Regions from separate parts of the Mesorhizobium sp. M0491 genome, predicted to be linked through region 1. Evidence: riboswitches for the same ligand, from Rfam matches in the RefSeq annotation. Region 1 holds a riboswitch; each other region holds the start of a gene.
The links. Region 1 has a riboswitch for cobalamin ahead of metE (5-methyltetrahydropteroyltriglutamate--homocysteine S-methyltransferase). Riboswitches for the same ligand answer to the same signal wherever they lie in the genome.

Region 1 (7,337 bases):
TCATCGCCTAGGATCTGTGGATCGAGGTGTGAGGCAGTTACAGCCGGTGGACCTGCTCAAGCGCCGCGCCGGCACAAGGGCTAGATTGGCGATACTGCGCGTATTGGCCATGTCTTTCCTCGCGTGATGGGATGTTCGTAGAAGCGGAGCTATATGCCGGTGTGACGATCGACAAGGCGGACCGGCTATTCCGATAGGACATCCATACTGTCGCATAGACCGTCGCTGCTTAGGTATTGAAACCGCCATCGCTGGTGACATCACAATGTGCAGTCGGCGGGTGTCGACAACGTCGATTCACGCAATCAGCCGGTCAGGAGGAACGAATGAACCCTGAGGTTTCAGAAGCTCACTTTTCGCAAGGCGTGCAGCGCACATCGTGCAAGAGATTGCCATTCTTGCGGATGCTATCGACTTTCTCAACGATGGCGGGAAGATCGCAGTGACCGAATCTACGAAGCCGCCCTCAGGGCGTGCTTTGATGCATACAAACGGTTGCCGAGCAGGGATACTCCTCCTCCCTGAAGTCCAATCGAGAAGAGCGATCACTTCCAAGAGGGTCCCAGCTCAGCCGCGAAAACAGGTGCCAGACCCCGATCCTCTCCCTCAACTGATCTAGCTCAGGGCGTTCATGAGCCGCAGATCGCATAGTGGCTGCGTGCACGACGCAGGAAGACCATTTATGAAAATCCTATTCAGAACGATGGCTGTCACCTTGCTGGCACCCACCGCCTTTGCTGCGGATTCGATCCCCACCGACCTCAGAGATACGGCATTGGCCACCTTCAGGGCTTTGCCATCCACCACGCCGACAGTCGCCAACAACCCGATCACCCCGGAAAAGATCGCTCTCGGCAAGGCACTGTTCTTCGATCCACGCGTCTCGGCGTCAGGCGTCTTGTCGTGCAACTCGTGCCACAACCTGGCCACCGGCGGCGACGACAATCACGAAACCTCGATCGGCCATGGTTGGCAGAAGGGACAGCGCAACGCGCCGACTGTACTGAACGCTGTCTTCAACATCGCTCAGTTCTGGGATGGTCGTGTCGCAGACCTGAAGGCTCAGGCGAAGGGACCGGTCCAAGCCGGCATCGAAATGGCCAATACACCGGACCAACTCATCGCCACGCTCAAGTCCATGCCGCAATATGTCGAGTGGTTCGATGCAGCTTTTCCGGCTGAAGCCGATCGGGTCACCTTCGACAACTTCGCCAAGGCGATCGAAGCCTTCGAGGCGACACTGGTCACACCGGCCCCGTTCGACAGCTTCCTGAATGGTGATGAGCTTGCCATGACTTCCGAACAGAAACAGGGCCTGGCGCTTTTCATGGATAAAGGCTGCTCGTCCTGCCATGCCGGCATCAACGTTGGTGGGCAAGCCTATTTCCCATTCGGCCTCGTGGAACAGCCCAGCGCCGAGGTCCTGCCGGACAAAGACAAGGGCCGATTTGCGGTCACCAATGCAGCCGATGACTACTATGTTTTCCGCGTGGCGCCGCTGCGCAACGTTGCACTCACCGCGCCATACTTTCATTCGGGCAAGGTTTGGGATCTGAAACAGGCCGTCGCCATCATGGGGACCACCCAGCTTGGCGTAGTACTGGCGGACGAAGAAGTTGACCTGCTTGTTGCCTTCCTCAACTCGCTGACCGGAGAGGCACCCGAGGTCGCCTATCCCATCTTACCCTCCGAAACGGCGACAACGCCCCGGCCTGTAACGCAGATCTCAGGAAAATAAAGGGCCAACTGGCTGCGGACGTCGTAATCGAAAATGATTGCGGCTTTTACTTGTGCCACACGAATTGCCACATCCATCTCCGAATTGGCGGGAGGCTAGCAATACCCGAAACCTGCCACTTCGCCCGTAGTCTGCGCGAATCAGCTGGGGAAGCGGACAGACGCGCAGCACCATATATTGTCGCCGCCTGAGCGAACGTGCCAAGCAGTCTACTTTGAGAAACGACGTGTGTACGATTTGTTCGAGGCGCGGGGCCTGTATGTTCCCAAGGACCAATACTATAGCGTAGTGTCACATTTATATTTCTGCGCGATGAGGACACGTGCCGAAGGAAAATTGCACATTTTCGCCGAGTGGCTTATTCCAAGAGTGTGATCGGGTTGGCATATTCCCGGCCGACGTCCGCCAGCCGGCAACTCCCCACACGGTGAGGAAGAGAAGCCTCACGCCTGCACTTTCTGCCGGAGCGCGCGCGCCGCAGCGACCATGTTCATGAGGGCAGGGCGGACCTCCTCCCATTTGCGTGTTTTGAGGCCACAGTCCGGGTTTATCCACAGTTGGCCGTCGGACAGTCGCTCGCGGGCAAGCATGACTAAGTCCGAAATCTCGCCGACTTCCGGGACGCGTGGTGAGTGAATATCATAGACGCCGGGACCGATTTCGTTCGGAAATTTGGAGCTCGTGAAGGCGTCCAACAGTTCCATCTTCGAGCGCGACGTCTCAATCGAAATGACATCCGCATCCATTCCAGCAATCGCGTGAATGATCTCGTTGAACTCCGAATAGCACATGTGGGTATGAATTTGAGTCGCGTCCTTTACACCCGTTGAAGCGATCCGGAAACATTCGACAGCCCAGTCGAGATAGACTTTCCAGTCAGATTGGCGCAGTGGCAATCCTTCGCGAAACGCGGCCTCATCGATCTGGACCATCCTTGCGCCGGATCTTTCGAGATCCGTCACTTCGTCGCGGATGGCGAGCGCGATCTGGCGGCAGGCTTCGGAGCGGGGTACGTCGTCGCGAACAAAAGACCAGTTGAGAATGGTGACTGGGCCTGTGAGCATTCCCTTCACGGGCTTTTCCGTAAGCGACTGGGCGAATTGCCACCAGCGCACTGTCATCGGATTGCGCCTCGATACGTCGCCGAAAATGATGGGGGGACGCACGTAGCGCGACCCATAGCTTTGTACCCAGGCATGCTGGGTGAGCGCGAAGCCGGACAACTGCTCGCCGAAATGCTGTACCATGTCGTTTCGCTCGAACTCACCGTGCACCAGCACGTCCAGCCCGATCTCTTCCTGCCAGCGAATTGCAGCCTCGATCTCCTTCTTCAGGAACGTCTCATAGTCGACATAGCTCAGCTGACCCTTCGCATGAGCGGCCCGCGCCTTGCGTACCTGCGGCGTCTGCGGGAAGGACCCGATGGTCGTCGTCGGGAACGGCGGCAGCCCGAGTGAGCCGGCTTGGACTCTGGAGCGCTCGCCAAAAGCGCTCTCTCGTCGCTTCGCGCTGTCCTCAATGCTAGCGATCCGCCCCTGAACAAGCGGGTCATGGATCCTCGTGGATGTCACGCGCGTGGCGGCAGCCTCGGCAGACGCTTTCAACGCGCCTGCCACCGCATCCCTGCCTTGGGACAGGGCCCGGGCCAGCAAGACCAGCTCGTCGGTCTTCTGGGCCGCGAAGGCGAGCCACGACCTGATGTCGGCGTCGAGTTCCGTCTCCATGCGCAGATCAATCGGCACATGCAGCATCGAGCAAGAAGGCGCGATCTCGACGCGGTCCAAGGGCCAGCCGGCGACGATCGGTTTGATGCGGTCGAGAATGGCGGGCAGGTTCGCACGCCAGACGTTGCGGCCATCGATCAAGCCAAGCGAGAGCACCAGATCCTTCGGAGCGAGCCGACCCACCGTTTCCAGCTGCTCGGGAGCGCGCACGAGATCAATATGCAGCCCGGCCAGGGGCAGAGAAACCGCGGTTTCGAGATTGTCTCCCAGCGACCCGAAATACGTAGCCAGCATGATCTTCAGCTCGGGCGCGGCTTTCGACAGCTGGCCATAGGCGAATTCGAACGCAGCTCGTTCGTTCGGGTTCAGATCGAGGACAAGCGCTGGCTCATCGATCTGCACCCAGTCGGCTCCCGACAGCTTCAGCTTCTGCAGGACTTGCTCGTAAACGGGCAGCAGCCGCGGTAGGAGCGCGATGGGACCGAACCCCTCGGCAGGCGATTTCGCCAGCTTGAGGAAGGTGATGGGTCCAAGGATGACTGGGCGTGTGTGAATGCCGAGAGCTTTAGCCTCGAGGAAGTAATCGACCGGCTTCGATGACGAGAGGGCGAACGTCTGATCATCATCGAGTTCCGGCACAATGTAGTGGTAGTTGGTGTCAAACCACTTGGTCATTTCCATCGCGGTTACACCAGGTCCATGAGCCTCCTCCTGGTGACCAGCGTGTCCACAATCCTCCGTCTGACCCTGGTTGCCGCGCGCCATTGCGAAGTAGATGTCAAGTGGGACCTCGCCGCTATTCCAGCCGTAACGGGATGGAACGGCCCCGACCATGGCTGCGGTGTCGAGCACATGGTCGTAAAGCGAGAAGTCGTTCGACGGGATTTTCGACACGCCGCGATCGCGCTGCTCTTCCCAGCTAGCGGCACGGAGCGCCTTCGACGTCGTGAGAAGGTCGCCAGCGGACGATGTTCCGGACCAGTAGCTTTCAAGCGCGAATTTCAGTTCTCGCCGACGACCGAAGCGCGGCACGCCGAGCGTTGCTACAGGAATTTCCTGAGAGTCAGTCATGTCATACCCCGATGGTTGGGGCGCCGATGACAAGGAAGGCGCTAGCAGGCCGGCACGAACGCCGGCTTGCAGCGGCCACCGAGACACCCCGCCCGTGGACGTAATTCGCCGTGGCAGGTCTCCTGGCTCGCGGGGTCATAGCCTCTACCCGTCTTCCTGAGGGTATTCGCCTCAGTGACATGAGTGGGGTTGGCTCGCCGCTAACAGTTGCGGGGGCAGCGCCGGCATTGCACCGGCTTCCCTCTTAGCTCCGCTGCGGCAGCGCCGCACGCGAGAACCACGACACGCAGACAATCACAGCAGTCCGCTCTTTTGTCAATGACGCATAACGAAATGTTTATGTCGTTATGTGATTTCGCTTTTACGCTTGTCTAACATTGTGAAATATTCAGTCGCCCATTGGCGGCGCTGCTCCGCTGCCACCATTGTCCAACTAATGGATCCCTGTCGGGCTGCGACATACCTCGCAGGTCGCCGATGAAGGATTTCGGACAAGACTTCAAGCGCGTGACAACGTCATTAGAATGCAGAAGATCGCATTGGTGGCGATGTTTAACGATGCGGCCGCAAGCCGTGCGTGCGTGGTAGAAGCGGTTTTCTCGGAGTGAGCGCCAAACCGTGGTCCGAGGGGAATTGGCACGCCAGTCGTCATCACGGGTGACTAGGCAATCGTGATGACTCCGCTCGGCGGCAAGAGACCACACTGACTGGAGCCTGGCTCAAGGGTCTGATGCAAAGCCCGACTGTGGTCCCGATAAGCCGCTTAAGCCGCATTCAGGCGGTCAGGATAAGTATCTCTCTCTCCAAGCGCTCGGCATTGAGGGATGCGCAAATGCAGGCAAAGCTCGCGTGCTTCATATTCTGCATCATACGATCGGCAGGACCCAGTTTTTATCCAGTGCACGCGTCAGCGCGGTGTGCAATTCTGGCTCGGTCCGATACGAAGGCATTTGGGCCTCGCTGATCCAGCCCAAGCCAACATAGTGGAAGTGATCCGCAGGGACCGTAACCCGGCTGCTGTCCAGTTGCCGAACGAAGTCCGCTGACCAATGGTGGATCGTATACGCTTCAAGTCTGTCCATCATCCTCCGCCGCGTTGGATGCGTTCTCGCGCGGCATGCTGGCCGCTCTTGAGATCGCGGTAGCTATCTCGTCGGAGAGCCTCGGATTTACCAGCAGGGCGTCCTCGCCGAAGTCTTCGGCCGCGCCGGCAAACTTCGATAACACCAGAACGCCAGGGTCGCTCGGATCTTGTGCAGCAATGTATTCTTTCGCCACAAGATTCATGCCATCGCGCAACGGCGTCACAACGCAAACACGCGCGGCTCTGTAAAGACCCGCTATCTCAGCTTGGGTGAACGACCTGTTCTCATAGATAATCGGCATCCACTCGTCCGTGCCATGCCGGTTGTTGACTTGATTGACGAGTCTTTCGACGTCGCGCCGATATTCGCTGTACGCTTGGATGTCGCCACGTGAGGGAGTTGCGATTTGCAAGAGCGAGACACGTTGCGGCTCGACTTCGAAGATGAAGCCCTGCTGCCAATTCCGCTGGTCCCATACCAATGGCGAACCAGTCTGCCCGCATTCGGCATCGTGGGACGTGATCGCAAGTCAAGTGCTCCGACAGACGCCGCGAGTTCTCCGTTACCTCAGGAACCTTACTGGCCTTCCCCAAGCTGAGCTTCTGGAAAATGCCGGTGGCGATCTCGATGACGGTGAATGCCGTCAAGGCAAGCCCGCCTTGCACCGCTCTTCCAGCGAGCTTCACGGCAGCAGAATCGGTCAGTTCTCCGAAGCGAATGGCTGTCGCTATCAGCGAGCTTTGACACAGTTCCGCCACTGCGATGATCGCGTCAGTAGGGCGGCTGGTTAGTTGCCCGCGCATCTACAGCAACCCAGCCCGTTCCGCCTCGCGGCGCAAATTCTGCCTTGGCCTTGGGCCGATCTGCTGGATCACCAGTCCGGCCGCCAGCGAGCCAAGGTCGCCGCAGGTCTTGAGGTCGCGGCCCTGCGTGTAGCCATGCAGGAAACCGGCGGCGTAGAGATCGCCGGCGCCCGTCGTGTCGACCAGCTCCTTGATGGCGGTCGCATGGATGACCACGGTCTCGTCGCCGCGCACGATAACCGAGCCTTTTTCCGAGCGTGTGACGGCGGCGATCTTGCAGTCCTTGCGGATCTGCGCCACCGCTTCGTCGAAGGACGAGGTCTGGTAGAGCGACTTGATCTCGTCGCTGTTGGCAAAGACGATGTCGACCGTGCCCGAGCGCATCAGATCGAGGAACTCGTCGCGGTAGCGGTCAACGCAAAACGAATCCGACAGTGTCATGGAGACTTCGCGCCCGGCCTCGTGCGCGAGCTTCGCCGTCTGCCGGATCGCCTCCTTGGCGCGCGGCGGGTCCCACAGATAGCCCTCGAAATAGGTGACCTTGGCGCCAGACGCCTTGTCTGCTTCGACATCCTGAGGCCCAAGCTCGACGCAGGCGCCGAGATAGGTGTTCATCGAGCGCTCGCCGTCCGGGGTGACGAAGATCATCGAGCGCGCCGTCGGCGGCTCGCCCTCGAGCGGCCTGGTGTCGAAGGCAACGCCCTGCGCATGGATGTCGTGCGCATAGATTTCGCCCAGCGCATCGTTGGACACCTTGCCGAAGAAGGCGGCGCGGCCGCCGAAGCTGGCGACGCCGGCCGCCGTGTTGCCGGCGCTGCCACCGGAGGCCTCGATCGCCGGCCCCATGTGGCTGTAGAGCAGCTCGGCGCGCTTGGTATCGATGAGGTTCATGGCACCCTTGATGATGCCGTTGGTC
Region 2 (7,337 bases), on a different contig from region 1:
ATTGCGCAGGGGATGCCAGAGGCCACGCCGTCGCGCCGACAGGAAGCGCTCGGCGATGACTTTCGCGGCGGCGGGGTTCTCGCGCAGGATGAAGGCGCGGACCAGTGGATCGCCGAGATAGGCGTCATGAACCGCCTCGATCAGCGTGCCCGATATGGCACGCGTGGTTTCGGCGAAGCCGACCAGCCGGTCGACGGTTTCGGCAAATTCGGAGGCGCCACGCGGGCCGTGGCGCATTTGTCCCGTTATGAAGCGAGGATTGACGGCGCGGGCGCGCACCACCCGCGATACGGCTTCGCTGACCGAGCGCGGCTTCGGCTTTTGCGGGTCCGTGGTGTCGAGCACGATGACGTCGGCATTCCTGCCGAGCGCCGCAAGGGCTGCGGAAAAGCCGCCGATGAAGGCGACGTCGGCGGAGCCCTCGAGGATGTCGCGGCCGGGGTCGTCGCCGGTGTGGACGAGAAGATCGGCTTCGGCGATGCGGCCTTCGAAGGCGCCGGGCGCCGAGATGCCTTCTCCTTCTGCGCCGCCATAGGCGTGCGAGGTGGCGTCGAGATAGGCGCGGCCGATTTCTTCGCGCGCGGCCCAGTTGCCGGAGGACAAGATATCCTCGACGCCGGCGCCATAGGTGCCGGGCGAGGTGCCGAAGATGCGCGGGCTGAGCTTGCCATCGGCACGGGTTTTGGCCGCGAGCGGGTTTTCCGTATCGTCCTCGTCGCGGGCGGCTACCGCGTTGGCGGCGGCATCGATCAGCGCGATCTGGGTCGGGAACATGTCGCGAAAAAGGCCGGATATGCGCCAGGTGACATCGACGCGCGGGCGGCCGAGCGCGGCCGGCGGTAGCACCTCGATGCCGGTGATGCGGCCGGTCGCCGAATCCCATTGCGGTCGGCAGCCCATCAGCGCCAGGCCTTGCGCGATCTCCTCGCCGCCGGTGCGCAGCGATGCCGAGCCCCAGAGATCGATGACCAGCGAGCGCGGCCAGTCGCCATGCGACTGCATGTAGCCGCGCACGACTTCCTCCGCCGCTGCCTTGCCCAGATCGTAGGCGGTCGGCGTCGGTATGGTGCGCGGGTCCGAGGTGAACAAATTGCGGCCGGTGGGCAGAACGTCCGAGCGACCCCGCGCGGGCGCGCCGGCCGGGCCGGCCTTGACGTGGCGGCCATCGAGCGCCGCGAGCAGCGCCGCTTTCTCGGCTTCAGCACTTTGTCGCCGCATGGCGTCGGGCTCATCCTCCGGAGCGCGGCCGTAGATATGCAGCCCGTCCTTGATGGCAAAATCCTTGAGGTCACAGAGCCAGGCGTCGATGCGGCGCAACGCTTCGTCGGGTGCGTCGGTCGTGGCGACGCCGGCTTCGGAGGCGAGACCGGTCTTTTGCGCGGTGTCGACGATCAGCTCTGCCAACCGGTCGCGGCGGCGACGGTCGAGTCCGTCGGCCTGGGCATATTCATCGACCAGCCGCTCGAGCTTGTGTTGGTTTTCGTCGAGCCCGGCGCCGGTCAGCGGCGGCGGCAGATGGCCAAGGGTGACGGCGGCGATGCGGCGCTTGGCCTGCGCCGCTTCGCCTGGGTTGGAGACGATGAAGGGATAGATGACGGGCAAGGCGCCGGTGACGATCTCGGGAAAGCAGTTCTCCGAAAGCGCAACGGTCTTGCCCGGCAGCCACTCCAGGGTGCCATGCGCGCCGACATGGACAAGCGCGTGGACGCCGAGCGACTTGCGCAGCCACAGGCCGAAGGCGATCAGCGCATGGCGCGGCGGCAGCGTCGGGTCGTGGTAGTCGGCGCGGCGGTCGACGGAGCGGCCGCGGTCTGGGGCGAGGGCTACGGTGATGTTGCCGAAGGTGGCGGCGCGGAAGGGGAAGTGGGCGGCGGTTGGCGCTTGAGCACCCCCCTCTGTCCTGCCGGACATCTCCCCCGCAAGGGGGGAGATTGAGCTCTCATTGCCGCTTTCGCCAGCTACGAACGTCGCAGAATGAGCGCCGATGGCGGAACTGCCGATCTCCCTCCTTGCGGGGGAGATGTCCGGCAGGACAGAGGGGGGTGCCTCGCACAAACCTATCTCATATTCAGCCTTCCAAGCTGCATCTACGGCAGCAATTGCTGCAGACGGCAGTGCCTTCGAGAACTCCACATAATCCCTCAAGGCCAAGCCATGCCCGCCCTGGCCCAGTCGCGCCAGCAACTCACGCGGCGTTTGCGGAATCCCCTCAACGACATAGCCCTGTTCGCTGAGGTCCTGCAGCATGGCCAGCACGCTGGACGGGACATCCAAACCCACGGCGTAGCCGGTGCGGCCGGGCGCGCTCGGATAATCCGGGATCAGGATGGCTAGCTTGCGCTCGGCGCGGGGCGTCTCTTGCAACTTGATAAAGGCCGCGACGCGGTCAGCCACTTGCGCCACACGATCCGGTTCCGGCCGGTTGGCAAAGGCGCGGTGGCCAAGTGCTGGATCGGTCTCGCTCTCACCCTTAAAGGAAATGGCGCCGGCCAGGATGCGGCCGTCGAGTTCGGGCAGCACGACATGCATGGCAAGGTCGGCGGGCGCCAGGCCGCGCTGGTTGGTCTCCCAGACATCGTGGCGGGTGGTGGCGACGATGACCTGGAAGACCGGCATGCCGGCGCGGTCGAACAGGGTCTCATTGCCGGGTTCGGCGCCGGACGCGAAAGCGGTCGCGGTGATGATGGCGGCGGGTTTCAGCGAGGCGAGTGCTGTTTCCACGAAGGCCAGGGATGCGGGGTCCTTGAGGCTGGAGACGAAGATGGGAACCGGCTTGATGCCGCGCTGGCGGAGCGCTTCGAAAAGCGCATCGATGGGCGCGACATCGGCGGCCAATAGCATCGAGCGATAGAACAGGATGGGGATGATAGGAGCGTTGACGTTGTCAGCGTCGAGTTCCTTCACACCCCCCTCTGTCCTGCCGGACATCTCCCCCGCAAGGGGGGAGATTGCGCTGTCATTGGAGATTTCGCCAATTGTCGAGGTTGCGGACGCGTCAGCTTCTAATGAAACGGGAAAAGAGCCGGCTTTGATGAAGTCCGATCTCCCCCCTTGCGGGGGAGATGTCCGGCAGGACAGAGGGGGGTGTGAAGGATCACCAACGACCCCAAGTCCTGGCTCATAAAACCCGGCTTTCGGCACTGGAACCGGCTCTGCTACGTCCGCATCCGATCCAGCCAGTCGCGCCAGCCTCCGCACCAGCGCGCTCATATTCGCCGGGCCGCCCTCGCGGAAATAGTCGAGCAGGCCATCGAGCTCCTGGCGCGGCAGCGTCGAGGCTTCGATCAGGCGCAGATCCTCGTCGCGGCATTCGCCGGGCAGCAGCGCCAGCTTTATGCCGTGTGCGCGAGCGGTCGAGGCAAGCTGGTCGCAGCCGTAGCGCCACCAGTCGTAGCCGCCGAGGAGGCGCACGAGGATGACCTTGGCGTGGCGGGTGACGCTGTCGACCCAGAGGTCGACGGACATGGGATGGCGCAGGTCACGCAGGGCAGCCAGCCGCATCGAGGGCAGGCGGCCGGCATCGGCCTTCCAGGCTGCCGCCAGTCCGGCGAGGTCGCTGTCGGTGAAGGACAGGGCCACGATATCCGCCGGCGTCTGCCGCAGATCGACCGGCTCGGCGAGGTCGTCGAGCGAGGCGGATGTCGTGGTGAGGATGTGCATCGCAACCCGTGTCCGAGATCAGCCGGCGAGTATACGCTCGATCGCCGGGCGGTTCAGCCCCTTCAGGCCGATGACGACGAGACGCGAGCGGCGGTCGTCCTGCGCGGTCCAGGCGCGGTCATAGTAATGATTGACGCGCGGCCCGACGGCCTGCAGCAAGAGCCGCATGGGCTTGCCGCCGACCTCGACGAAGCCTTTTACGCGCAGCACGTTCTCTTCTTCGGCGACGGTGGCGACGCGCTTTGCCAACTCGTCCGGATTGGCGATCGAGGCAATGTCGACGATGAAGGTGTCGAAGTCGTCATGCTCATGGTCGAATGCGCCGTCATGGTGGGACTTGCGGTTTTCGATGTCGTCCTCGACGGCGAGACCGAGCCCGAGTAGCACGGAGGGATCGACCTTGCCATGCGACGTCGGCACGATCTTCACCGCGCGGGCGGAATGTTCGTTGATGATGGCGTTGGCGCGGGCGGTGCCGGCGGCGTCCATCAGGTCGCTCTTCGACAGGATGATCAGGTCGGCGCAGGCGATCTGATCCTCGAACACTTCTTCCACCGGATCGTCATGGTCGAGCGTCTCGTCCCCGGCGCGCTGCGCCTGCAAGGCGTCCATGTCGTTGGCGACGCGGCCTTCGGCCAGCGCCGGGCCGTCGACCACGGCGATGACGCCATCGACTGTGACGCGGCTCTTCACGCTCGGCCACTGGAAGGCCTGGACCAGCGGCTTGGGCAGCGCCAGGCCCGAGGTTTCGATCAGGATGTGGTCGACCCTCGGCGTCAGCGCGAGGATCTTGTCGAGCGCCGGCACGAAATCGTCGGCGACGGTGCAGCAGATGCAGCCATTGGCCAGTTCGACGATGTTTTCCTCCGGGCAGGTGTCTATGCCGCAGCCCTTGAGGATCTCGCCATCGATGCCGATGTCGCCGAATTCGTTGACAATGATGGCAATGCGCTTGCCGCCGGCGTTTTCCAGGAGATGGCGGACCAGCGTCGTCTTGCCGGCGCCGAGGAAGCCGGTGACGACGGTGCAGGGAACGCGGGAGAGGTTCGCAGGCGAATCTGGGGCAGTCATGGTCAATCCTTCAGCAGGTCTAAGGGAGGGATGCGGGCAACGAGGCCACGCTTCAGGCTATCGGGGCGGCCGCGCCATGGAATCAGGCCGTCCTTCGAGGTGGCGAAGAGCTTGGCGCCTGTCACGAGGTCGGCGCCGCTGGTCGTGGTCAGGTCGCCGAAGACATAGCTCCAGCACCCGTCGCGCAGGATGGCGGCGCTGAGGCGGCGCTTGCAATTGCCGAGGCATTCGACGCTGCGGATGCGGATGTCGTCGCCGGATGCGGCGCGGCGCGTGTCGTCCGCCAGCAATTCGCCGGCGCGGGGATGAGCGTCGGCGCCGGTCTCATCGCGGCAGGAGGCGCAGACGATGATGGTGACGCCGGCCAAGGCATCATCATGGCCGGACGAAATATCCGCTGTGCCAGCCGAAAAACTGCTGTCGTGGTCCAAGATCGGGCTCCTTGCCCGGAAACCCGCCGGGCGATCGGATTCTAAAGTCGCAGACGGCAGGTCTCCTGGCTCGCGGGTCATCGCCTTGGTAGCCGCCTTCCCGGGAACTCCCCAGTGGCTTTCGGCCTTGGCTCTTCGCTTACAGTTGCGGGGACAGCCGCGGATTTGGGATTTTGCCCCGCACCGCATTCCCTCTTAGCTCTTGCCGTTGCGGGCAAGAGACCATCTGAACCGGATTTAGGCTTTTGCGGGCAGCGGTGTCAACGCAACGCAGGGGCAATCTGAAATCAGGGGCGGGGACGCTTCACTACCACTGACCGCTCTTCGCGAATGCCATCTTCGTTGTTGGGATCAGGAAAAGCTGTAACGAAAGCCGTCAGAAGGATATCTCCATCTTGCCGGTCCAGCCATCCGGCGCCGTCACCCACATCGAAGTAAATGCCATCAACTTTGAAGCCGAATGTGTCTCCAGCAGGTCAGGGTAGCGTTTTCGGATTGCCTGCGCATGTACGTCCCATGAAAAGGACGAAATCCTATCGAGGCACTCCTGCACCTCTTGGGTCAGCCTGGCTTTGATATCCATTGTTTATCCGCTAGCCTGTGTACGTTGGCTCAATTGTTATCTCCCGGCAACGCAAGGATGACCTGACGCAGCGCCTGGTACCCGTCGCCGTGGTGCCAGTCCTGATCAACGAGGAGCTCTTGACCTTCCGGCCAAGTTTCGTTGTCCAGGAGAATTTCGTTGCCGACCAGTGCTCCGCCATAGCTCGCCAGGAATATCCGGATGAAATGACTGCCAGGGCGAACCTTAGCCGTGAACAGTTTTTCCAAGCGGGCATAAAACGCTGGATATGTCCGGTTGAGAGTGCATTCCACTGCAGCCTGTGTGATCACAGGTCCACCGTAGATCTTCCAGCCAGCATCATTCCGTTGCCAGAATGCAATCTCGGCTTGCATGTTCTCGCAAACATGCTCCGCAAGGCCCTCGATCAGCACATGAAATACACCGATCAGGAATTTTCCGAATGCTTGGAAAATCGCCTGTTCACGCGTGTCGCCCAGTCCAACAAAAGATTCGATGACCGGCTGAGTGCCTAGCAACGGTGAGAAGACGTAGATTTCGAGAACAAGCCTGCGACCCGAGCCTGACGGCTCCTTGTCGAAAACTTGGGCTTCAAAGCGCAGGTCTTCCAGTTCAATCCTGACATCGTTCTGTCCACGGATGGCGCTGATCCCATGCGCAATCAACGCTTCGTGAATCAGGTCGAGAACCTCTTGCGATGCCATCATTGAACCTAGGCCGACAAAACTCCCTCAAACGGCTGCAGCCGACGGCTGATGTCAAGAGCGCCCGTCGCTGATCACGCTCAGCAGCGCCGGCCCCAAATCCCCGGCAGGCGTCACTTCGATGCGTTCGAGACCGAGCCAGCCCTGCATCTGCTTCAATTCCTCGAACAGCTCTGCAGCGGTTTCAGGCGGTGCACCGGGCTCCGCATAGGCCGCATGGACGCGCAGTATGCTGGCCGGGCGATCGGCCTTGAGGTCGACGCGTGCCACGATCCTGTCGCCGAGCAGGAACGGCAGGACATAATAGCCGTATTGCCGCTTGTCGGCCGGCGTGTAGATCTCGATGCGGTAATGGAAATCGAACAGCCGCTCCGTGCGCGAGCGCTCGAAGACGACCGGATCGAACGGCGCCAGCAGGGCGCGGGCCTTGATCTTTCGGGGCAGACGGGCGTCTTTGTGAAGATAGGCGGGCTTGTCCCAGCCTTCGACACGCACCGGCAGCAACTCGCCCGTTTCAACCAGTTCCTCCAATCGGCCTTTCATATCGGCCGGCGACAGGCGGAAATAATCGCGCAAATCGCCTGAAGTGCCCACGCCGTGGGCGCGGGCGGAAATGCGCAGCAATTCGCGGTGCGCGTCCTCGGGCGTGGGCACCGGCAGGTCGAGGACCGCCTGCGGCAGCACGCGTTCGGGCAGGTCATAGAAGCGCTCGAAACCGCGGCGGTGCGCCGTGGTGATGCGCCCGGCCCAGAACAGCCATTCGAAGGCGTGCTTGGCATGGCTCCAGCCCCACCAGCCGCCCGAGCCTTTCTGGCCCTCCAGCGCGGAAGCGGCGATCGGGCCGCGCTCGGCGACCTGGCGGTAGATCTCTTCGATATAGGCAGCGTG
Region 3 (7,337 bases), on a different contig from region 1:
GGTCAATGGGAAAGCGCACCGGCAATTTCTGGATGGCGACGTCGTGGACGACCTGGTCGTAGGCGCGCTGCAGGAAGGTGGAATAGATGGCCGCGAACGGCTTGTAGCCTTCGGTGGCAAGGCCGGCGGCGAAGGTCACCGCGTGCTGTTCGGCGATGCCGACATCGAAGGTGCGCGACGGGAACGCTTCACCGAACAAATCGAGGCCGGTACCGCTCGGCATGGCTGCGGTGACGGCGACGATACGGTCGTCCTCGCGGCCCTCCTGGACCAGGCTTTCGGCGAACACCTTGGTGTAGGCCGGTGCGTTGGCTGGCGCCTTGGCCTGCGCGCCGGTGATGACGTCGAACTTGTTGACGCCGTGATATTTGTCGGCAGCGGCTTCGGCCGGCGCATAGCCCTTGCCCTTCTGGGTGACGACATGGATGAGCACCGGGCCTTCGCCATTGTCGCGGACGTTTTTCAGGACCGGGATCAGATGCTCCAGATTGTGGCCGTCGATCGGGCCGATGTGATAGAAGCCGAGTTCCTCGAACAGCGTGCCGCCGGTGACGTAGCCGCGTGCATGCTCGACTGCCCTTGTGATCGCACGATCCGCGCGCTTGCCGAGATAGGACGTCAGTTTCTTGCCGAAATCGCGCAGGCCGATATAGGCCTTGCCGGAGGCCAGCCGCGCCAGATAGGCGCTCATCGCGCCGGTCGGCGGCGCGATCGACATGTCGTTGTCGTTGAGAATGACGATCAGCCGTGCATCGAGCGCGCCGGCATTGTTCATCGCCTCATAGGCCATGCCGGCAGACATGGCGCCGTCGCCGATGACGGCAATGACGTTGTTGCGGCCGCCGGAGAGATCGCGGGCGGCGGCCATGCCGAGGCCGGCCGATATCGACGTCGAGGAGTGGGCGGCGCCAAAGGGATCGTACTCGCTCTCGGCGCGGCGGGTGAAGCCGGACAGACCGCCTTCCTGGCGCAGCGTGCGGATACGGTCGCGGCGGCCGGTCAGGATCTTGTGCGGATAGGCCTGGTGGCCGACATCCCAGATCAGCCTGTCATCGGGGGTGTTGAAGACATAGTGCAGCGCCACTGTCAGCTCGACCACGCCAAGCCCGGCGCCCAGATGACCACCCGTGCGGGACACGGCGTCGACCAGCTCGGCGCGAAGCTCGGACGCCAATTGCGGCAGTTCACTTTCGGCAAGCGTGCGCAGGTCCGCCGGGATGCGGACCTTGTCGAGAAGCGGCGTATGCGGCGTTGCGTTCACGGTGCTCGGGCTTTCGGTTGATGGGCGAATAGGCCGCCGGCCGGCGAAAGTAAATGTGTGTCAGTGACGCGGATCAGGCCCTAGTCTTTTGTCTATGCATTTCGTTCTGCCACTTTTGGGTGACAGGGCATCAGCTTTCCGGCAGCGGAATAAACTCTTCCTCGTCTCCGGGAACGATGTCGAAGCGGCCCGTCTTCCATTCCTCTTTCGCCTGTTCGATGCGCTCCTTGGACGACGAGACGAAATTCCACCAGATGTAACGCTTCGAACCAAGAGAGGCGCCGCCGAACAGCATGAAATGCGCCCCGGTCTGCGACGACACGACGATCTCGTCACCGGGACGGAACACCAGCAGCCGTTCGGCTGGGAATACATCACCCGAAATTGAGACCTCGCCTTCCAGCGTATAGATGGCGCGTTCTTCCGCATCAGCAGGGATTTTCACGCTGGCGCCGGGCGCCAGGCGCAGGTCGGCGTAGAGCGTCTCCGTGTCGGCCCTGACCGGGGACCGCAGTCCCTGGAAATCGCCGATGATGAGGCGCCCGTTGACGCCTTCGGCTTCGATCTCGGGAAGCCGAAGCGCTGCGGTATTCTCGAAAACCGGAGCCACCTCTTCCTTGTCGTCCGGCAGAGCCAGCCATGTCTGCAGGCCGGATACCGACATCGGCGCGCCACGCAGTTCCTCCGGCGTACGCTCCGAATGGACGATGCCGCGGCCGGCGGTCATCAAATTCACGTCGCCGGGCTGAATGACCATTTCGGTGCCGAGTGAATCGCGGTGCCGGATCTTGCCGTCGAACAGATAGGTGACCGTCGACAGGCCGATATGCGGATGCGGACGGACATCCAGTGCCTGACCGGCGCGCAGGATCGCGGGACCCATGCGGTCGAAGAAGATGAACGGCCCCACCAGCCGCCTTTTTGCCGTCGGCAGGGCACGGCGCACCTGAAAACCGCCGATATCCTTGGCGTTGGGTATGACCATCAATTCGATCTGATCGCTGGCGAAGGCATCGCCTGCCTCAGGGTCTTTCCCGGGGAAGAAGCTCATGGACTCTCCTTGTCGGTGGTCGAAGGCCGCCTGGCCGCATCAGGCAAAGCGGATCGCCGCCTTTGCCCGCAGCTTGGCCGCCACCTCTTCGCGATTACGCGGATGCTGGTGGGTTTCCAGGGAATCGAGCAGTTCGCGCGCCGAGGCGGCGATGGCTTCGACGGCATGGTCGAAGGCGTGCTGGTTCTGCTTCGAGGGTCGCGTGGTTCCGCTCAGCTTGCGGACGAACTGAAGAGCCGCGTCGCGCACCTCGTCATTGGTTGCCGGCGGATCAAAATTGAACAGGGTCTTGATGTTTCTGCACATCGCTTCCGTATCTCCTCTTGTCCTTGAGCTGTTTCAATCGGAACGAGTTATATCCTCGATCATGATCATGTCCAAAAACCGGTGAGGCGAGGCCATCGTTCGGACCGAGCCTCAATCCGCGTCGAGTGGCTCCGTTCCAACCGGCTTGCCGTCGCGCGACAGCCTGATCTTCTCGACCTTGTCCTCGGCGGCCTTCAGCAGCCGGTCGCAATGCGCCTTCAGCGCCTCACCACGCTCATAGATCTTGATCGACTGGTCGAGCGGCACGTCGCCACGCTCCAGATCATCGACGATCTTCTCCAGCGCATCGAGTGCCTGCTCGAAGCTCATCGCCTTGACGTCTTCGTTGGTCTCATCGGCCATCATTCATCCTTTCATCAGTCGCCCGACATGGGCGGCGACCGAAAATGCCAATCCCTGCAGATCGTAGCCGCCCTCGAGCAGGCTGACGAGCCGGTTGCCGCTGTGGCGTGCCGCGCGCTGCATCAGCTGGCCGGTCGCCCAGTCGAAATCATCCTCGGTCAGATTGATCTCGGCCAGCGGATCGCGGTGGTGCGCGTCGAACCCCGCCGAAATGATGATCAGGTCGGGCGCGAAATTGTCGAGCGCGGGCAGGACGCGCGACAGGAAGGCATCGCGAAACACTTCGCTGCCGGTCTGCGGCGCCAGCGGTGCGTTGACGATGTTGCCGGCGCCCGTTTCGGTCTTCGCTCCGGTGCCGGGATAAAGCGGCATCTGGTGTGTCGAGCAATAGAGCACCGACGGATCGTCCCAGAAAATATCCTGCGTGCCATTGCCGTGATGCACGTCCCAGTCGACGACGGCAACGCGCTCGACACCGTGTTTCTTCTGCGCATAACGCGCCGCGATCGCCGCCGTGTTGAACAGGCAAAAGCCCATCGCCGTGGTCTTTTCGGCATGATGGCCGGGCGGCCGGGCGGCGACGAAGACGTTGTCGGCGCGGCCCGAAAAGACATCATCGACGGCGGCGTTGGCGGCGCCGATCGCGGTGATCGCCGCTTGCCAGCTCTTCGGGCTGGCAGTGGTGTCGGCATCGATGCGGGCAATCCCCTCGTCGGGGATGGCGGCGCGCACGCGGGCGACGAAATCGGCGGGATGCGCGTAGAGGATGGTGGCCTCGTCGCCTTCCGGCGCCTGAATACGATCGAGCCCGGCAAAGGCTTCGTCGTCGAGCACGCGCTCGATGGCGCGTAAGCGGTCGGGCCGCTCGGGATGTCCGGGCGGCGTGAGATGCTCGAGGAAGATCGGATGGGTGTAGAGACGGGTGGTCATCGTCCTAATCTAGTGACCCGGATCGACAAAGGCCATGCACGGGCGGCCGATGACTGGGGAAAATCGCGACTGCGTCCATTCGCGTCGCCGCAGGCATTGGCCCCGCGGGCGCTTCGGCGTAAGGTCCCTGGTACTGCCTGGTGCCCGCCGCAAGCGGGAGAATCGGGAACACGGTTGAATTCCGTGGCGTGCCCAACGCTGTGAGGGGGACCGCGCCGGTAAATGCCACTGTCGATGACGGGAAGGCACCGGACGCGGGTTGATCCCGAGCCAGAAGACCGGCCTGGCAGGCATTGTCATCCGCGTGGTCAGGCGGATGGCATCAGAGCGACGTGCGTCTACTTGGACGCACAAAGTACGCTCTGTCAGTTTTGAATCTGCAATCGCAAGGGGACAAGCGATGCCGGAACACATGACCGCTGCCATTGACGATGGATTTGACCAGAATGCGCGCGATGCGGTCTACCGCGCCATGTTCACGCGGCGTGACGTGCGCAGCCATTTCCTGCCCACCGCGATCGATGACGACGTGCTGGCACGGCTGCTGCTTGCCGCCCATCACGCGCCATCGGTCGGCTTCATGCAGCCATGGAATTTCATTGTCATTCGCGATGTCAAACGACGGGCGGAGGTGCGCGACCTGTTCCTGGCCGCGCGAGAACAGGAACTGCCGGCGATCGAGGCGGAAAAACAGGCGCTGTACCGCAAGCTCAAGCTGGAAGGCATCTGCGAGAGCGCGCTCAACATCTGCATCACCTGCGACCGGCAGCGCTCGAAGGGTTCGCCGCTGGGACGCTGGCACAATCCGGAGATGGATCTCTACAGCACCGTCTGCGCGGTGCAGAATTTCTGGCTGGCCGCGCGTGCCGAGGGCGTTGGCGTCGGCTGGGTGAGCATCATCGAGGCTGAGGCGCTGAAGCGGCTGTTGGCCATTCCGGATCACGTAACGCCGGTCGCCTATCTCTGCGTCGGCCGTGTTTCCGAGTTCGCTCCCAAACCGGACCTTGAAACGCATGGCTGGGGACGGCGGCTGCCGCTGCCGGAGCTGATCATGAGCGAGACCTTTTCCGGGCAAGGCGAGACACAGCTCAAATCCACCGTGGCGCGCCTCAACACCGTTCCTGCCTCACCAGACACCATCCGCCCAGCCGATCAGGGTGTGGCGCCGGCCGTAGCCCAGCGCGAACCGCCGAAGGAGGCCAGCGCCTTGTCCTTGAGCTCCCTGAACTTCGACGATGCCTCGGCCAGCCGGGCGTCCCAGGCCGGATCGGGCACCTGGCCCGCGATGGTCTTGAAATAGACCTGCATCAGGCAGGCGATGGCGAAAGGCTCGATGAACGCCGCCTTGAATGCCCAGGCGAAGACGATGGCGAGCACAAAAGCCCAGCCGGCGAGCTGGCCAGGCATCAGGAACAGAATCGCACCGGCAGGTGCCAGCATCATCAGAAAGATGATGAACGACATGCCCCACATGATGACCGCCAGCCAGACGGCGTTCTTGACCATGACCTTGCCGTTCTGAGCATAGAGCACTACGCCTTGGCGCGCCGTCTCGAAGGGCGAGGCTGAATTGATGCGGATGTTGTAGCCGAGGATGATCTCGTCGACATAGGTCAGCGACAGGCGGATCACCGTGTTGATGAAGGAGACCAGGCCGCTCAGGCCTGGTATCGGCAGGAAGGCGGCGATACCGCCGAGCAGGCCGGTGATGGCACGGATGGCACCCTTGACGAGTCGGTCGACGACGAAAAGGATGTTGGCTTCGGCAAAACGCTGGGTGACGACATCCCTGGCGTAGGCGATCTGGTCCTGACCGCCGGGAATGTCGCGGCCGTCGATCAGATGAACCATGACGGCGATGTGGCCGGCCTTGACGACATAGAGGATGTATTCGCGGATCCAGTAGACGGCGATCGAGACGACGCCGAAACCGACCACGCCGCCCCACAGGGCAAACGACAGCGGCCCGTCGGGATCGGTGGAGATATTGCCAACGCCATAGCCGACGGAGGCGCCGGTGCCGGTTGCCATAATATAGGCCAGCGTGATGCCGAAATAGACGATCATGCGAAAGACGATGAACGGCCAGGTCCGCATCATGATGGACACCGACCGGCCGATCTCGAAATCCCACATGTGTCCCGAATCTCCGCCTCAGAGATGGTGGAAGAGGATGGACTCAACCCGGCGATTGTCAATTGCGGCCCTGACGCCAAAGGGCGACGAATTCGGGGTAACGGGTTGGTTCGGAGCCCGCCAGCGCGTTGGCTGACGGAGCATCAAACGAAAAACCCGCCTGTGCGGCCGGTCACTGGCGCAAATCAGCACCATGGACGAATATATACCTTAGCTGAGGGCATGGTGTCAAGAAAAATTCCTATCGTGAACAGCTGCCGGCACGAAAGCTCCGGTGAGAACTTCAATTCGACTGCGGATCCGGCTTCTTCAGCAGGCCTTCAAGCAGTTGCTTGAACGCCGTCACCACCTTCTTCGACGTCGTTTCGGGGTCATTCGAATTGGCGATCCGTTGCGCTGCCTGGCTGCTCGCTCCGATGATCAGTCGCGAGGCGGTCTCGGGGTCGAGGCTGGAGACAACGACCCCCTCCTCCTGCAGCGCGGTCAGATGGTCGGTCATTGAAGCGATGCACGCACTGGCATTCGGCCATTGCGCTGGATCCCCCAGCACGGCCGGGCCATCGCGGAACATGATGCGCTGGATTTCCGGCTCCAGCGCCATCTCGATATAGGTCGAGCACTCGTCGACGAAATGTTGCCAGCGGGTCGGTGCTCTCGACGCGACCTCATTGATGCGCGCCGCCATCTCGCCGTCAATCTGGGCTATGACCGCCTGCAACAGCCCCTTCTTGTCGCCGAAATGATGATAGAGCGCACCGCGCGTCAGCCCGGCCGAAGCGGTGAAATCATCCATCGAGGCTTCCGCATAGCCTGTTGTGCCGAAGGCATGACGGGCCGCCGCAATAAGCTTTGCGCGCGTCTCGGCGATCATCTCCTTGCGGGGTTTGTGCATGTGTCCTGGACCTATTCACATACGCTTCGTATGCTAATTGACATACGCGGCGTATGCTCTATCTAATCATCATACGCTCCGTATGTAATTGTCCAATCGTCCTTTGTCGAGGAACCAACCGATGCAAAATCCCTATGCGGAAATCTTTCGTGCCCCCGGCGCCAAGGGCTTTGCGGCCGCCGGCTTCCTAGCGCGCCTGCCGATCGCCATGGCGCCCATCGGCATCGTGGCGATGCTGTCGCAGGCGCGCGGCGAATACTGGCTGGCTGGAGCCGTCTCGGCGACATACGCGCTGGCCAACGCCTTCGTCGCGCCGCAAATATCGAGACTGGTGGACCGCCTGGGCCAGACACGAATCGTCGTGCCCACCACTATCATCGCGGTGCTGGCTTTCGCCG
Region 4 (7,337 bases), on a different contig from region 1:
GGTTTTCGCGCATCATCGAGCGCACGGCCTCAGTAGAGCCGTCGGTCGAGCCGTCGTCGATGACGATGATATCGAGATCGGCGGCGTCCCGCTGCCGCACCAGCGAGCGCAATGCCGAAACGACATAGCGCTCACGGTTGTAGACGGGCATTATCACGCTCAGTTTCACGAATCGCCCCGCGCGAGAAAGTCCGCAATCGTGCCGGCTATCTCCTGAGGCTGCGTCCCCAGCGACAGACGATAGCACGGCAGCAGGCGGGTCAGGTCGCTGAAGAAGCGAAAGCCGCTCTCCCGCTCGCCCGGCATCTGCGCTATGCCGGACGGCGCCAAGGCAATCATGGCATCCCTGCGCGACACCGGCACGATTGAACTTGCCTCGCCTCCGCCGATATGTGGCACCACCAGCGCAACGATGTCCAGAGTTTCGGGCACCGGCCGAGGCGCGATGTCATCAATGTGAAAAGTATGCTTGCCTTGCCAGTTGAGCGGACCATGGGCCTTCAGCCGGTGCTTCAGCCCAAGCCGCGCGAACCCCTGGGGATCCTGCTTGAGCGTTGAAAACAACGGGCGGGCAGTCACGCCGTTGGAGAGGTCGACCAGCACATAGTCGTCGCCGACGCTGTCCAACCCGTGGAGAAGGCCGGCGGCGACGGTCCCGGATTTCCCGGCGCCGCCCGCGCCGGCCAACAGCACGCCCTTGCCATTGGTGCCGAGCGTCCCCGCATGGGCCAGCCGCATGCCACGTGCCGCATATTCCCAATGGAGGAAGGGGCGCAGCGGCGCTCCCGGCTCCCACGGTGGAAAGACATCGGCCGAGGCCATCAATTGCACGCCAACGCGACGTTGCGGATCATAGAACTGCCAGAAATCGAGATCGTGGAAATGGTTGCCGCGCAATCCTGCTTCCGCCAGTTGGGTGGCGAAGCCATGCTGCGTGAAGGGTCCCTGGCCCCAACTGGCCGGTACCGCGATGCCGTCAATGCCGGGATGCGCGACGAAGATGCGGCAGATGTCGGCAGGCGTTCGGCTGCCCGGAGCCGTGACAAAGCCATGAGCGAAGGCATCCGCCAACGCGCCGGCACTCACATGCGCGGTCAGATCCAGATGCGGCAAGCCCACCTTGCAAGTCAGTGGATAATGCGCGGCGCTGCTCTCCGCTTGTGCCAGGACATGACGTGCGTAGTCAGCCAGGTTTTCGAGAGTGACTTTCGGCATGATTTGCCTGTTCCGGAGCTGTCCGGCAGCGAGAACCTAGTGGGCGGCTCAGTTGGCCTGCTTTACCGCCGGCCAGCCGAGGGGCTCCTCGACCTCGTGGATGGGATCGACGACGATGAGATCGGCGAGATCATCATGGATATCGACCTTGAGGGGCTCTCTGGCAGCGGCGAGCTGAGCCAGAAATTCGCTGGAAACCGGTCTTGCCACGCCATCGGTTACGGCCGCCAGCAAGCCGAATTCGAGCAATTGTGAAACAAAGCCGTCAATCGCGGCGGCATCGAGGGCGCCAATTCCGGTCGCGGCGCCGACCAGTTCGGAGGCAGGCACGCCGGACGACAGTGCATCCCAAAGCCTGCTGCCTGAATCAGAAAAGCCGAAATATTTGCCCGTGGTCAGGTCAAGAACGACGGCTTCGCCGTCGAAGGATTCAAAGACGATATCCTTGCTGGCAATGGCATAGATGCCGGATTGTCGCATATTTGCTCCCCCGCCGAGCAGGCCGCGGAGATGATCTTCGGGCCTTACGGTCAACCCCACCGTTGCAGGCGTCTAACCATTTGCAGGGTTTTTGGCAAGATGGCGCAGGCTCCGGGCGAGCGCAGCCGGTCACGCTTCGATTTCAAGCGCCGAAAGCGGCTTCGAGCAACAGGCGAGGATAAAGCCGTCCTCGATTTCGTGATCGAGGATGCCGCCATTGTGACTCATCTCGACGTCGCCCGCGACCTTCCTCACCTTGCAGGTGCCGCACAGGCCGAACTCGCAGGCGGCGGGAATCCGCACCCCAGAGGCGCGTGCCGTCTGCAGCACGGTCTGGCCGGCGACGCATTCGGCATCGACATCGGAAAGCGAGAACCGGATTGGTGTCACGGCCTCGACTGCAGCAGCGGCGCCGTCTTCCGCCGGCGGCGAGAACGGCGCCGGGATCTCCTCCACGGCAGGCGCCGCGAAGCTTTCCTGATGGTATTTCGCCATGTCGAAGCCGGCGGCTTCCAGCATGCCGCGCACGGCGCGCATGAAGGGATCGGGGCCGCAGCAGAAGATCTCGCGCTCGCGGAAATCGGGCGCCAGCAATGGCAGCCGGATCGCGTCGATGCGGCCCATATGGCCGAACCAGCCCTCGCGGCTCGACCGCTCCTCGATCATGAAGCCGAGCGACAGGCCGGGCATGCGGCTGCCGAGCAGCTCGAGTTCCTTGCGGAAAATGATCTCTTCCGGGCGGCGCGCGCAGTTGACGAAGCCGACATCGGTCCATGGCGCGCAGTCGTTCAGCCAGCGCAGCATCGACATCATCGGCGTCACGCCGGAGCCGGCCGAAATGAACAGATATTTGGCCGCCGGGTGGCTGTGCAGCGAGAAGTCGCCGGTCGGCCCATAGGCCTTGACGTGCGAACCGGGCGTCAGATGGTCGAACATCCAGCGCGTACCGGTGCTGCCCGCCTGCGCCTTGACCGTCACCGCGATCGAGAACGGCCGCGACGGCGAGGACGACAGCGTGTAGGTGCGCATCAGCGGCCCGTCCGATGTCGGCAATTCCAGCGTCACGAACTGGCCCGGTTTGTAGCGGAACCAGGTCTGGTTGTCGGAGCGGAAGGTGAAGGTCTTCACGTCAGGCGCTTCGTCACTGACGCCGATCACTTCCAGCACCTGCAGCCTGTCGTTCCAGGGCGTCATCTGGTCGAGATGGCGATAGAGGCCAAGGTCCGTCATCGCATTCATCCTCTTGTCCCCTGGGCTAGGCGACGCTGCGCAGGGCCGGCCGGTCGCCTTCTGCAAGGCGCGGTCCGATGAACGACGCGTACCACTCGACGAACTGGATCACGCCGCCCTCATGCAGCTCCGAATAGGGGCCTGGTTCGTAGGCCGGCGACAAGATGCCGAAGGCGTTTTCCTCGACGATGCGACGGTCCTGGTCGTTGGTCTCGGTCCAGACATGGGTGAGCTCAGCGAGATCGTAGTCGACGCCTTCGACCGCATCCTTGTGGACGAGCCATTTTGTCGTCACCGCGGTTTCCGTGGCACTGATCGGCAGCACGCGGAAGGTGACGGCATGGTCGCCGAGGATATGGTTCCAGGTTGTCGGATAATGATAAAGCAGCAAGGAGCCGATGCGGTCGGTTGAAACGCTGTCGGACAGGTTCTTCTGGACCGCCCGTTTTCCCGTCATGGTGTAGCTGACGGCATCGCGCAGCAGCGGCGCGCGGGTGGCGCGGTACTGCCCTGCCGGATCGATGCGGAATTTGCTCGGCAGGCCTGATGCCTCGCATTTGGCCCAGTGCGCGACCATTTCAGGGTCGCTGTCGGCGCCGTTGACGCCGGTCACGGTCGGAGCCTCGGGGAAGGTCTTGCACAGCTCAGGATGATTGGCGGCGCAGTGATAGCACTCGCGGTTGTTTTCCCAGACCAGCTTCCAGTTGCCCTTCTCGACGATCGTGCTCTCGAAGGCGATCTTTGCTTCACGCAACCGGTGCGGCAAAAGATAGGGTTCGATCATCGCCCGCATCGGCGCGAAATCCGCCGGCTCCTTGGCCAGACAGATGAAGATGTAGCCGCCGACGCTCTCGCAGGCGACCGGCTTCAGGCTTAAATCACTCTTGTCGAAACCGTCGGCCATCTGGCGGGCAAACAGCAGGCGGCCGTCCAGCTCATAGGTCCACTGGTGATAGGGGCAGACGAGCTTTGCCGCCGTGCCCTTCTCCGTGTTGCATACACGGCTGCCGCGATGGCGGCAGGAATTGTGGAAGGCGTTGATCTTGCCGTGCTGGTCGCGGACAAGGACCACCGGATAGTCGCCGATCTGCACGGTGATGTAGCTGCCCGGCTTCGGCAGTTCGCAATCATGGCCGATGAACAGCCAGTCGCGATACCAGATCAGCTCCATGTCGAGCTTGAAGTAGTCCGGATCGGTGTAGAAGGGCTGCTCCAGCGAAAAGCCTTGCCGGCGCCCCTTCAGGAGCCTCAGCATGTCGTTGCGGGTATCCATGTCCTGTCCTCGTTTCTAAGGACTGAACTGGTGGTGATGGAGGAAGGATTGAAACGCAGGCCGGCTAGGTGCCAGACATGCGCTATCCACCTCTTGACCGCCCACCGCGATCAGTCGAGTCTAACAATCTCGGGCTGGTTTCCGGGCTCTGGAGTTGTCCTTGCGGACCATCGCGACACCTTCCCAGGCAGTTGCCCAGTGGTCTCCCGTTGCGACTTGAACTCCACCACCGTTGCGGGGGCAGCGCCGGATTCTGACCGGCTTCCCAATTCTCCGCCTCGTCGTCACGAAGCGGCACCTGAGATGGTATGATCTAACCACGATCGGGGGCGCGCCGTCGGCATGAAAACGACATCGTATCCATGCGGCGCGACACGGCCTGCGAACGTTCCCGCAGACCGTCGCGGGCTGAAATCCACCTCCCGGATGACCATTTTGCCGGCTGCGATATCCCCGAATCGGACCCCTTGGCGGGGTCAAAAAAGGTTAACGGTTTCGAAAAGTGACTATTAGCTCGATCTAAAATCGAACCGAACGGTTCGTTTCTGTTGACGGTGCGTGCAGGAGGGTGTGAACGCTGGGCCTCTGAAACAGTCAGTGATCCATCCAGCGGTTACACTTAACATGCTGATTTAAAGAAGAAAAATATACCCGTAGATTCCCTTGGCACAATTTCAAGGTGTGGATTCATGGTCCACACGGAACAACTTCGTGATTGGAAAAGGCGGGGTTGCCCTCCCACATCGGGGCTGTCCGAACGACGCGATTTCATTTCCAAGACACGCCGCTAGACGGACGGAAAAAGACGATACTGGAGTACAAAAATGAAAAAGATCATTCTCACTGCCGCAGCCCTTCTGGCCATTTCCGGCAGCGCCTTCGCTGGTAGCGACCACTACGGTTCGAACGCCGCGGCAGCCACTGCTGTCGACAGCTCGTACACCGCTTCGACCAAGAAGTCGGAACCGGCTGCTCAGGCGCCTGCCCAGGGTGCTGACCGCAACCTCTTCGGCAACAACTAACAGCCGATTCCCAGTCGACGGCGGGCTCGCCCGCCGCCCTGGCGAAATTCAGACATTCAGGAGTATTTAAGATGAACAAGATCCTCATTGCTGCCGCCGCCGTTCTGGCCATCTCCGGCAGCGCTTTCGCCGGCAGCGACAACTACGGTTCGAACGGCTCTAACCAGCCTGCCGCCGCAGTGGACCAGTCGTACACGGCTTCCACCAAGACCTCGGAACCGGCTGCCCAGACGCCCGCTCAGGGCAGCGACCGTAACCTCTTCGGTCGCTAACAGCCAATTTCGCAAGCGACGGCAGCTGTGTCTGCCGTCCTGGCGAAATCCAGAATTCAGGAGATTAAAATGAACAAGATCCTTATTGCTGCCGCCGCCGTTCTGGCCATCACCGGCAGCGCGTTCGCCGGCAGCGACAACTTTGGCTCCAATGGCGCCAATCAGCCTGCGGTTACTTCGGTTGACAGCGCGCATACGAGCTCGGTCCGCAACAGCGGTGGCCTCGTCGAGAAGCTGCTCAATTCGTCGGGCGACGTGGAGAAGTCCGCCCCTCAGGGCAGCGACCGGAATCTCTTCGGCCGTTAACAGCCGAAGCTGATCTTCTACAAAAGAGCGGCGGGCCTAGCCCGCCGCTCTTTTTGCGTCCAAGACGCGGTCCTGCCTCAGGCCGCCTTCGCTTCAGCCTCATGAAGGGCAAACGACCGTCCGTCAGCGTCGAAGATATGCAGGTCCTCGCCATTGGCGCTCAGCCGCAACGTCGAACCACGCTTGACCTCGACATTGCCGGGCAGCTTGGTCACCAGCGGCAGGTCGGCGCGACCGATGTCGACATAGACCAGCTGAACCTCGCCGAGCTGCTCGAGATAGTCGACCGTCCCCTCGAACAGATAGTCCGCGCCGCTGGCGATGATCAGGTCCTCCGGCCGCACGCCAAAGCTCACCGCAGCACCCTTCGCCGAAGCCGGCGTTGCGATCGGCACGGTTGCCTTGCGTCCGCCGACATGGCTGACGACGGTCGGATTGCCTGACTTGTCGATGGTCGCGGGCAGGATGTTCATGGCCGGCGAGCCAATGAACTGGGCAACGAACAGATTGCCGGGCTTCTTGTAGAGATCCATCGGCGTGCCGACCTGCTCGATATGGCCGTCCTTGAGCACCACGATGCGGTCGGCCAGCGTCATCGCCTCGACCTGATCGTGGGTGACGTAGATCATGGTCGTGTTGGGCATCGATTCCTTGAGCTTGGCGATTTCGATGCGGGTGGCGACGCGCAGCGCGGCGTCGAGGTTCGAAAGCGGCTCGTCGAACAGGAACACCTTCGGATTGCGCACGATGGCGCGGCCGATGGCGACGCGCTGGCGCTGGCCGCCTGACATCGCCTTGGGCAGGCGGTCGAGATATTTGGTCAATTGCAGGATCTCGGCGGCCTGACGCACACGGCGGTCGATCTCGGCCTTGTTCTCTTTGCCGATCTTCATCGAGAACGCCATGTTGTCGTAGACGGTCATGTGCGGGTAGAGCGCGTAGGACTGGAACACCATGGCGATGCCGCGCTTCGACGGCGGCACGTCGTTCACCACTTCGCCGGCTATTCTAAGCTCGCCGGAGGTGATTTCCTCGAGCCCGGCGATCGATCTCAGCAATGTCGACTTGCCGCAGCCCGACGGGCCGACGAAGACGATGAACTCGCCCGACTTAATATCGAGGTCGATGCCGTGGAGAATGTTCAGATTGCCGTAGGACTTCTTCACTTGTCTTAGCGTGACATCGGCCATTTGGTTTCCTCCAGTGATTGGAAATTCAGTCGAGACGCCCGAACCAGGCGCCGTAGCCGCCAAGCTCGATGGAACCGCTGTTCGCCTGCCCCGAAAATCCGTGCCCGGGCAGAGGTTGCAGCGATCGGCCGCCAAGGTCAACCTTGGCCGGCCCGGCTCCCAGATTGAAGACGCAGACGATCTGCTCGTTGCCTGCGCGGCGCGTGAAGGCGACGGTATCTCCCTCACTTTCGATGAAATTGATGTCGCCCTTGGCGAGCGCCGGATGGGCACGCCGGAAGGTGAGAAAGCGTCGGTAGTGCTCAAGCAGCGAAGCCTCGTCGCCCTGTTGGACATTGACCGCTTGCGC

Region 2: it holds a riboswitch for cobalamin, as region 1 does, so the genes downstream of both, NKI69_RS30540 (DUF1636 family protein) here and metE (5-methyltetrahydropteroyltriglutamate--homocysteine S-methyltransferase) in region 1, are expected to answer to the same signal.
Region 3: it holds a riboswitch for cobalamin, as region 1 does, so the genes downstream of both, bluB (5,6-dimethylbenzimidazole synthase) here and metE (5-methyltetrahydropteroyltriglutamate--homocysteine S-methyltransferase) in region 1, are expected to answer to the same signal.
Region 4: it holds a riboswitch for cobalamin, as region 1 does, so the genes downstream of both, NKI69_RS22200 (aromatic ring-hydroxylating oxygenase subunit alpha) here and metE (5-methyltetrahydropteroyltriglutamate--homocysteine S-methyltransferase) in region 1, are expected to answer to the same signal.

Annotation. Positions count from the first base shown of each region.
Region 1 is NZ_JAMYRE010000004.1:273,531-280,867, forward strand. It holds gene NKI69_RS06965 (cytochrome-c peroxidase) at 683-1,738, shown strand; gene metE (5-methyltetrahydropteroyltriglutamate--homocysteine S-methyltransferase) at 2,182-4,533, opposite strand; cobalamin riboswitch at 4,629-4,830, opposite strand; gene NKI69_RS06975 (trehalose-6-phosphate synthase) at 5,602-6,099, opposite strand; gene NKI69_RS06980 (adenosine kinase) at 6,422-7,337, opposite strand, start outside.
Region 2 is NZ_JAMYRE010000033.1:33,682-41,018, reverse strand. It holds gene NKI69_RS30550 (cobaltochelatase subunit CobN) at 1-3,660, opposite strand, end outside; gene cobW (cobalamin biosynthesis protein CobW) at 3,679-4,731, opposite strand; gene NKI69_RS30540 (DUF1636 family protein) at 4,734-5,162, opposite strand; cobalamin riboswitch at 5,201-5,404, opposite strand; gene NKI69_RS30535 (hypothetical protein) at 5,539-5,745, opposite strand; gene NKI69_RS30530 (DUF6348 family protein) at 5,775-6,452, opposite strand; gene NKI69_RS30525 (winged helix-turn-helix domain-containing protein) at 6,504-7,337, opposite strand, start outside.
Region 3 is NZ_JAMYRE010000023.1:18,614-25,950, forward strand. It holds gene dxs (1-deoxy-D-xylulose-5-phosphate synthase) at 1-1,261, opposite strand, end outside; gene NKI69_RS25830 (pirin family protein) at 1,392-2,312, opposite strand; gene NKI69_RS25835 (DUF2277 domain-containing protein) at 2,352-2,618, opposite strand; gene NKI69_RS25840 (exodeoxyribonuclease VII small subunit) at 2,730-2,981, opposite strand; gene NKI69_RS25845 (histone deacetylase family protein) at 2,985-3,911, opposite strand; cobalamin riboswitch at 4,033-4,212, shown strand; partial or broken gene bluB (5,6-dimethylbenzimidazole synthase) at 4,324-4,941, shown strand; gene NKI69_RS25855 (hypothetical protein) at 5,064-6,047, opposite strand; gene NKI69_RS25860 (TetR/AcrR family transcriptional regulator) at 6,331-6,939, opposite strand; gene NKI69_RS25865 (MFS transporter) at 7,061-7,337, shown strand, end outside.
Region 4 is NZ_JAMYRE010000017.1:73,721-81,057, reverse strand. It holds gene NKI69_RS22220 (glycosyltransferase family 2 protein) at 1-151, opposite strand, end outside; gene NKI69_RS22215 (hypothetical protein) at 166-1,215, opposite strand; gene NKI69_RS22210 (PqqD family protein) at 1,264-1,695, opposite strand; gene NKI69_RS22205 (FAD-binding oxidoreductase) at 1,825-2,925, opposite strand; gene NKI69_RS22200 (aromatic ring-hydroxylating oxygenase subunit alpha) at 2,951-4,198, opposite strand; cobalamin riboswitch at 4,314-4,515, opposite strand; gene NKI69_RS22195 (DUF680 domain-containing protein) at 5,023-5,220, shown strand; gene NKI69_RS22190 (DUF680 domain-containing protein) at 5,292-5,492, shown strand; gene NKI69_RS22185 (DUF680 domain-containing protein) at 5,562-5,798, shown strand; gene NKI69_RS22180 (ABC transporter ATP-binding protein) at 5,876-6,988, opposite strand; gene bglA (beta-galactosidase BglA) at 7,014-7,337, opposite strand, start outside.